Linked DNA regions of Trichocoleus sp. FACHB-46. The protein of the gene in region 1 interacts with the protein of each later gene in a pairwise test. Links are inferred from orthologs where the notes say so. Each region holds a gene or a part of one and is shown on either strand. Other genes may lie near its edges.

Region 1 (6,377 bases):
TTACCTACACCATTACTGATAGCAACGGTGGCTCTGCTTCTGCCACAGTCAACATCACGGTTAACGCGGTCAATGATGCTCCGATTGCCATCAGCGATACAGCAAGCACCACTGAAGACACACAGGTCAACATCCCTGTCCTGACCAATGACACGGATGCTGAAGGCGATGTTCTGAGTGTTAGTAATTTCTCCCTTGCGACCAAAGGTAGCCTGAGCCAAAACAACGGCGTCTTCACTTACACGCCCAATGCGAATGCGAATGGCACAGACAGCTTCACCTACACCATCAGTGATGGCAATGGCGGCTCTGCTTCTGCCACAGTTAATGTCACCATCACCCCAGTCAATGATGCTCCGATTGCCATCAGCGATACGGCAAGCACCCCTGAAGACACCCAGGTCAACATCCCTGTCCTGACCAATGACACCGATGTAGAAGGCAATCCCCTTTCGATTACAGGGGTCTCTGTCAATCCCACTCGGGGCTCTGTGGTCAACAACAACGGCGTCTTCACTTACACGCCCAATGCGAATGTGAATGGCACAGACAGCTTCACCTACACCATCAGTGATGGCAATGGCGGCTCTGCCTCGGCCACAGTCAACATCACGGTTAACGCGGTCAATGATGCTCCGATCGCCATCAGCGATACAGCAAGCACCCCTGAAGACACAGTGGTCACGATTAATGCTTTTGCTAATGACACCGATGCTGAAAACGATGTTCTGAGTGTTAGTAATTTCTCTCTGGCGACCAAGGGTAGCCTGAGCCAAAACAACGGCGTCTTCACTTACACGCCCAATGCGAATGCGAATGGCACAGACAGCTTCACCTACACCATCAGTGATGGCAATGGCGGCTCTGCCTCGGCAACGGTCAACATCACGGTTAACGCGGTCAATGATGCTCCGATTGCCATCAGCGATACGGCAAGCACCCCTGAAGACACCCAGGTCAACATCCCTGTCCTGACCAATGACACGGATGTAGAAGGCAATCCCCTTTCGATTACAGGGGTCTCTGTCAATCCCACCCGGGGCTCTGTGGTCAACAACAACGGCGTCTTCACTTACACGCCCAATGCGAATGCGAATGGCTCAGACAGCTTCACCTACACCATCAGTGATGGCAATGGCGGCTCTGCTTCTGCCACAGTTAATGTCACCATCACTCCAGTCAACGATGCTCCGATTGCCATCAGCGATACAGCAAGCACCACTGAAGACACACAGGTCAACATCCCTGTCCTGACCAATGACACGGATGTAGAAGGCAATCCCCTTTCGATTACAGGGGTCTCTGTCAATCCCACTCGGGGCTCTGTGGTCAGCAACAACGGCGTCTTCACTTACACGCCCAATGCGAATGCGAATGGCACAGACAGCTTCACCTATACCATCGGTGATGGCAATGGTGGCTCTGCTTCTGCCACAGTTAATGTCACCATCACCCCGGTCAATGATGCTCCGATTGCCAACAGTGATACGGTCACAACTAACGAAGATACAGTAGTCACGATCGCAGCCCTAGCGAATGACACTGATGTTGAGGGCAACACTCTGTCAATTACCGGAAATACCAATCCTGCGAATGGCTCCGTTATCAGCAACAACGGTACCTTCCGCTATACCCCGACGACCAACTTCAACGGCTCTGATAGCTTCACCTACACCATCAGTGATGGCAATGGGGGAACGGCTTCTGCCACAGTCAATATCACGGTTGCTGCTGTCAACGACTTACCCAAAGCTTCGGCTGACCTATTAGTAGTAGATGCTACGACTTCAACCACCATCATTCCTGGTACCTTGTTAGCCAATGATACGGATGTTGAGGGAACCCTAACGATCGCCAGTACCACCCAGCCAACCCGTGGTAGCTTGGAGGCTAGACCTGATGGTACCTATGTCTACAACGCTACTAGTGGCGCTAATGGCAGTGATAGCTTCACTTACACAGTGAGTGATGGCGCAGGCGGCAATGCGACAGCGACAGTAAATTTGATCGTGGCTCAGAGCATTGATTCTAATTTCTCCTTAGCCGCCAACGAAAACATCACTGCTGCTACAACCATTCCGCACACCTCTGTCTCAGTTAGGGGAGATGGCTCCTTTGACTACTACTCGTTTATTATCGGTAGTGCCTCAGGGCAAGGTTCTGTCCAAGGTATCTTTGATATTGACTTTGCCGATCAGGGTGGTACTGCGGCTTTGGATACCGAGATATTCCTCTTTGACAACAGAGGTACTCTCTTAGCAACAAATGATGATGCTGGTAGCCCTGATGCTGGTAGTTCGTCCTTGAATGATTCATATCTGACCTATAACTTTAATGCCCCAGGGCGTTACGTTATTGGAGTTGCCAAGGTTGAGTCAACCAACACCATTGGCAGCGGAATCACGGGTACACCGCTCACGGCGAATGATAGTTACACGCTCAATGTTTCCATCGAAAACCATTTCACAGTTTAGAGTGAGGCCACTGGAAACCAAGCTGATTTCAACTTGCTCTTGAGTAAAGGTTGAATCGACAACTAGTGTTAATTGAGAAGAGGTGTGGTAAACCACACCTCTTTTGTCTTTAAAGCAATCCCAGTTCAGCCGGGTGCGATCGCAAATTAGGCATTTTCTACCCAGGCAATCCAGAGCAAGGGTTGATAAGATGAATGTAAAGCGGAATCATTCCGGAATTTAGCCCTAATTGCGAGCATACGTTCATGACTTCTGAGGTTCTTGTCGAAAAGAAAAAGTTAGATAATCCGCCTCTGGAAATTCACCATCTTGGCGATCGCGTCTTACGCCAGCCAGCAAAGCGAATTAATAAAGTGGATGCAGAAATCCGCGATTTAGTACGTGAAATGCTCCAAACCATGTACAGCGCTGATGGTATTGGGTTGGCTGCTCCCCAAGTAGCTGTGCAGAAACAACTGATTGTCATAGATTGCGAACCAGATGACCCCACTAATCAACCGCTGATCTTGATCAATCCCAGCGTCAAGCACATGGGCCGCGATATTTGTGTAGCTCAAGAAGGCTGCCTCAGCATTCCAGGGGTTTATCTAGATGTCAAACGACCTGCGGCAGTCGAGGTGTCTTATAAAGACGAGTATGGACGGCCACAGAAACTAACTGCAACTGGACTACTCTCTCGGGCGATTCAGCATGAAATGGATCACTTAAACGGTGTGTTATTTGTAGACCGAGTCGAGAATGGCCTAGCACTCAATCAAGAGCTGGCTAAGTATGGGTTTTCGGCTCAGGCTGTGAAGCCTGTTGCTTAGGGCGATTGTCTAAATTCGGAAATGACGCTGTAGCCTCTATGAGATTTTTCTACGTGAGCTTGTACGCGAACCTGCAAATCTCTCATAGAGGTTAATCGTAATCACAGAATCAAGCCCAGAGTGTTGCTGAGTTAGTGATTGACCGAAGGGCTATTTGAAGGGCTATTTATAGATCCGCCCTACATTCTTTAAGCATTAGTGACTGATTGCATCTATTCTTTACTATTGTTGCTTGATTAAAGGTTGAATAGCATTGACCCCGAAAAGTGGTGTATTCTTGGGCGGTTCTTGCGTAGCCGCGATCGCTGCGGTTGGCTCTGTATTTGAGCTATCTTCTGGAAAACCAGATCTAGGTGGACTAGTCACCGGAATTATTCTGGCCATTAGCATCCCGTTGACTGTAGTCTTTTTCTTGGCAGCGGTTCGAGATGCCAGGGCAAACCAGTGAAAGTGTGGCAAGATAAGCCTAGCTTTTAAAACCCAGCCTTCGTGACGATGACGGATCAAGATCCTTACGTCGCCTTCCTCTGGCAAGTTCCTTCTGCAACTTCTATAGAACGGAATTCTCCTTGCTACCCGTTGTCGCGCACCCAATCAGTAACGGTTGGACGAGATACTTATTGCCAGATTGTTTTAGACTCAAGTTTGTTTGGGATGGTGTCACGACGACATGCTCAAATCCGTCCCATCCTCAACTTCAAAACTCAAGTTCAAGAACCGCTCTGGGAAATTTGCGACCTTAATAGCGCCAATGGCACTTACTTAAATGGACAGCGCTTACAGGGGTGCCAAGTTTTGCAGGTCGGCGATCGCATTGGGCTCGGTGGTAACGGCCCAGAATTTATTTTTGAGTGTCATTTAGTCGAGCCTTCAGCTGCTTCCCATTTAGCGGTCGTGCCACAGCCTAGCCATACTGTGCCCTTCCAGTCTGCTGCCACCGCACCGCCCTTAAGAAGCCCTCGGTTAGTAGCGACAGACTCGGTCACTTTAACGCAACTATTTCCTATTCTTTCGACTGGAAGAGAGCTAGCGCACAAAGCCTACTTAGTTCCTGGTATCGTCACAGTCGGCTTTGTCGTGCTTATGTTTGCCGCTGTGGGTCAGCCAGTCGCCTTTAATCTGCTGCTTGCTACCTACCTAGTCGGGGCAGCTTATTATCTCGTTTATCAGCTCTGCGGTAAAAGAAAGCCGTGGTGGGTGCTACTAGGGGCTCTAGGCGTCATGGTGCTCATTTTGCGGAGTCCCATTCTATCGACTTTCATTGTGCTGTTTCGCCAAGTGCTTCCCGGTCGTTTACCAATTCCAGATGAGTCTACTAGTTTTCTCAGGCTCATCACTAGCATGTTCTTTGGGGCTGGCTTGATGGAGGAGTTGCTAAAAGCTCTGCCCGTCCTGCTAGCTTACTGGCTCGGTCGCTGTCTGCGATCGCCCTGGCGAGAACAAATTGGCGTTTGGGAACCTCTAGATGGCATTTTGTTGGGCACCGCTGCCGCCGCTGGATTTACGCTAGTAGAAACTTTGGGCCAATACGTTCCAGACATTGAGCAGCAGTCTAGTTCCCTAGAAGGTCTCCAACTCTTAATTCCACGAGTTCTGGGCTCTGTGGCTGGTCATATTGCTTACAGTGGCTACCTAGGTTATTTTGTAGGTCTCACTGTGCTCAAACCTAGAAAACGTTGGTTCATTCTCAGCATCGGCTATCTTACCGCAGCGATCCTGCATGCTTTATGGAATGCAGCTGGTACCATTAACGCTCTACTGCTGATGATCGTTGGAGTTGTCTCTTATGCTTTTTTGGCAGCAGCAATCCTCAAGGCTCGACAACTGTCACCGACACGCTCTCAAAACTTTGCTACTCGGCTTTCCAAGTCTCCTTAGCCTTTGAACTTTTAGCTCAGTTCGCCCAGTTGGGCGATGATGCAGTTCTCAGAGGATGCTTGAATAGAATCATTGAAAGCAATCTTTTATACCTAAAACTCAACGGAGACTATCAATGCCTAGCTCATCATTCACAACTCTCATCAGTTTGAGCGCTGTCAGTTTGATGCAGCTGAGCCAAAGCACAACGAGCGATCGACAGGCTCAGACGGGCCTGCTCCAGTTCTGATAGCTCTTCCCAACTTACGGGTCGCACTGCCTTAAGCGTAGACTCCACAACTTCAGTGGTTTCTGCTTCTACACCCCGCATCGCATAAGCCAGCGGACGTGCTAAGACTTGCAGGTCATCAGCATCCCAATTAGGTAAGCTTTGCTGCACGCACTGAACTAGCTGCTCAGCGAGAGACAAATTGCTAGCAACCAGCTTTTGAGCTTGCTGCACAATCGCGTTTAAAACACTTTGAGGAGCCCAGGTAGCAAAACGCTGCGATAGAGAATTTTGTGCCCAAATTCCATCTAGACGAGCGAAGAAGTCCTGCGATCGCGCTGCTACTTCATCCTCAGGCCAGTTATCTAGAGAAAATCCTTGCTCTAGCTTTTCCAGATAGGACGCTGCTTCCGGGTCTGCGATGTTCCAAGGGTAAGGAGTATCGATGCTCAGAGTAGCCTCTAGTAAATCATCTAGTTCAACTTGGAATTGAGAGTGCTCGAAATAGTCTGAGTGCATAGTTCCGTTTCTCATCGTGCTACTCCTGATTGCATTTGACGTGGGTAGCTACACGCCGATTTTTGGAAGTTCCGCAAGCAATTGAAATTTAGGCCAATTGGCTTAGATGTGGTTTTCCTCAGAAGTTGGGCGCTCGATCAAAAACTCTAACGCTTGCCCATTAGGATTGCCAAATTTTAGCTGAACTCCAGAGCGCAAAGAGACTTCCTGTTGGTGGATTCTTCGCCAGCCATTTGACCCTAAAATGAAAGTTCCATATCGAGACACATCTTGCAGGATGTAGGCTGGCTGGTTATCTGGCTGATCTGAAGCATCTCTATAGAAAATTTTGGCATGGTATCGAGAAACTCCAGCTTCTGGTAAAACCAAATCATTATCTCCTTGGCTGCCTACCCGAATTACTCCGTCTCGAATTGGCCAAGCTTTAGGTGGAAGTCCGCTTAAGCGTAGAGAAGCCATTGGAATCCGAGGTCTGATGTCGCTAGGAAA
Region 2 (2,909 bases), 160 kb from region 1 along the record:
CCAAACCAATCTGACTGGCGGGAAGTTTTTCCTGGGTAACTTTCATTGGCTCTGCAGTTTTTAGACAACTAAACTTTCTGGTTCAACAGGGATTGAGGTTTGTGATACAGTGCCCTAAAGCACAGGTTTCCTTGAGCAATCCCTGACATTAAAGGTCAGCCCTTGGCCCAGCAACAACTTGATTACTGTAGGCATTAAGTACTCCGGGCATACTCAGGGCGATCGGTATGACTTAGCTTTCACAGGACTAATCACCTGCTCTATCACTTAACCAAAGGTCAGAGCGAAAGAGCTCAGTTCAGCAATTCGGGGAAATTTCGCTTAACTGCAATTAGCTATCCTAACCGATCCTAACCAGCCATGAACGAGATGAATTAAATTTGATCTAAAGTTCATCTGGGCTGTTCTTTGGCAGAGTAGCACTCAAAGGCACCCAATGACTTTAGTGCTCTTGCCCCTCAATCTAGTGCCCGTATTGTTACAGCTAGCTTTGCTCAGCAGCGATCGCACCTCAGAGCACAAAGTTAAGCGGATAAAACCCAGTCTTATGCGAAGATCTTAGTTGAGGAGTGCTGAGACTCCTACTTAGACAAGGCGAGCTATTTTTCAGTCCGAACAAAATCCGTTAAAATGTTGAAACCTCAATTTTTGAGACTTATCACTAAGAAAACCTCTAAATTCATGATCTAACCTCATCTAATAAATCTTAAACAAAAGAAAATCTTATAAAAAGCCTTGTGAGCTAGCAGATCCAACAGCTAAAAATCCAGCAAAGTTAGCCAACCGACTCTTAGATTTACCTGTAAAGACCTAGCTCTAACCTTATATTTCTTCAAATATTTTTTGTTCAATCGCAAAAATTATCGGTATCACAGGAGGCAATTAATTTGGGTCAGTCTTATAAAGTCGCTATTTTGGGAGCAACGGGTGCAGTTGGGACGGAACTCATTGAGTTGTTGCAAAGTCGCCAATTTCCAGTCTCCGAGCTGAAGCTACTGGCTTCTCCTCGGTCGGCTGGACGCACCCTCACCTTTCAAGGCGAAGAATTACCCATCGAAGCCGTCGGCGAAAACTCATTTGCCAATGTAGATTTAGTTCTAGCTTCCGCTGGAGGTTCGATCTCTAAAGCTTGGGCACCCAAGGCAGTGGCAGCAGGAGCAGTCGTGATTGACAACTCCAGTGCTTTTCGCATGGACCCCCAAGTACCATTGGTCGTTCCAGAGGTTAATCCGGACGCTGCTGCTAGGCACCAAGGCATCATTGCCAACCCCAACTGCACTACTATCTTGATGTCAGTTGCCATTTGGCCATTGCACCAAATTCAACCCATTAAGCGGATTGTGGCAGCTACTTACCAATCTGCCAGCGGCGCGGGTGCGCGGGCAATGGAAGAAGTTAAAACTCAAGCCAAAGCAATCTTGCAAGGTGAAACTCCTACTAGTGAAGTTTTTCCTTACCCGCTAGCTTTTAACTTATTCCCGCACAACTCTAAGCTGACTGATCAGGGTTACTGCGAAGAAGAGTTGAAGATGGTGCATGAAACTCGCAAAATCTTCGGTGCTCCCGATCTCAGAATCACGGCAACTTGCATACGGGTTCCCGTACTCCGGGCTCACTCAGAAGCGATTAACCTAGAGTTTGATGCACCTTTTGATGTGGCTCAGGCTAGAGAATTGTTGAGCCAAGCGCCTGGGGTCAAATTAGTTGAAGATTGGCAAGCTAATTATTTCCCGATGCCCATTGAAGCGAGTGGCCGTGACGAAGTTTTGGTGGGTCGAATTCGTCAAGACTTGTCTCATCCCTGTGGGTTAGAACTTTGGTTGAGCGGAGACCAGATTCGCAAAGGAGCGGCTCTTAATGCAGTGCAAATTGCTGAATTACTGGTTGCAAGAAATCTGCTTCAGCCTGCGGCTCCTGCCTTAGCGACTTGATGAGGACAACTGCTGACTCACAGCTAAAAATTCCTGACCTATTCATCATGAGGAGAAGTTGAAAGAGCGTGGTAGATTTTGGACGCGTTCTCACTGCGATGCTCACGCCATTTAAAGCAGATGGCACGGTTAATTATTCTGTTGCAGAGCAACTAGCAGCTTATTTAGCCGATAATGGAACAGATACCCTGGTTGTGTGTGGCACTACAGGCGAATCTCCGACTCTCAGTTGGGATGAGGAGTACGAGCTGTTTCAGGTAGTGCAAAAGGCAGTCGCAGGCAAAGCTAAGGTAATGGCAGGCACTGGCTCGAATTCTTCCCAAGAAGCGATCGCTGCCACCCAAAAAGCCGAGAAGCTAGGCTTAGACGGGTCTTTGCAGGTTGTGCCTTACTACAATAAGCCACCCCAAGAAGGGCTCTACCAACACTTTAAGGCGATCGCACAAGCAAGTCCTGATCTACCTTTAATGCTCTATAACGTGCCAGGTCGGACGGGGCAAAACCTACAACCCGAAACCGTGGCCCGCTTAGCTGACATTCCTAATATTGTGGCAATCAAGGAAGCCAGTGGTAACGTAGATCAAGCCAGTCAAATTCGACGATTGACCCCTCCAGAATTTACAATGTATGCAGGGGACGACTCCTTGACCTTACCCTTGCTTGCTGTAGGAGCTAAAGGTGTAGTCAGTGTTGCCAGCCATATCGTTGGCCCAGAACTGCAACAAATGATTCAAGCGTTTGAACAAGGACAAGTTCAGGCAGCCACACAAATTCATCTGCGCCTCTTCCCTTTATTTAAGGCTTTGTTTTTGACGACAAATCCAATTCCTGTCAAGGCAGCTATGAAACTTCGAGGTTGGGAGGTAGGCCCTTCCCGGCTACCGCTCTGTGATCCACCCACCGATGTTGTCGCAGCCTTGAAGACTGTTCTCGCTGAGTTGGCTCTGCTCTAGCATCCTGGCTGAGTTGAGTAGGGCA

The links. The genes of interacting proteins can lie anywhere in the genome.
Region 2: the proteins of def (region 1) and H6F72_RS17665 interact in binary tests that used the Escherichia coli proteins (3 or more experiments, as listed by UniProt). The link is inferred for Trichocoleus sp. FACHB-46 from one-to-one orthologs.

Annotation. Positions count from the first base shown.
Region 1 is NZ_JACJOD010000030.1:96,795-103,171, reverse strand. Bases 1,601-4,501 are described here. They hold def (peptide deformylase), read left to right. Parts: upstream 1,601-2,719; coding sequence 2,720-3,283; downstream 3,284-4,501. Other genes in these bases: H6F72_RS16975 (PrsW family glutamic-type intramembrane protease), read left to right, coding at 3,779-4,501; H6F72_RS16980 (hypothetical protein), read left to right, coding at 3,537-3,731; H6F72_RS16990 (S-layer family protein), read left to right, coding at 1,601-2,474. Outside these bases: more of H6F72_RS16990, read left to right, coding at 1-1,600; more of H6F72_RS16975, read left to right, coding at 4,502-5,161; H6F72_RS16970 (hypothetical protein), read right to left, coding at 5,289-5,903; H6F72_RS16965 (CHAT domain-containing protein), read right to left, coding at 5,991-6,377. UniProt on the Escherichia coli protein: Removes the formyl group from the N-terminal Met of newly synthesized proteins. Requires at least a dipeptide for an efficient rate of reaction. N-terminal L-methionine is a prerequisite for activity but the enzyme has broad specificity at other positions.
Region 2 is NZ_JACJOD010000030.1:261,179-264,087, reverse strand. It holds H6F72_RS17665 (aspartate-semialdehyde dehydrogenase), read left to right. Parts: upstream 1-887; coding sequence 888-1,931; downstream 1,932-2,909. Other genes in the region: dapA (4-hydroxy-tetrahydrodipicolinate synthase), read left to right, coding at 2,000-2,884; tig (trigger factor), read right to left, coding at 1-46.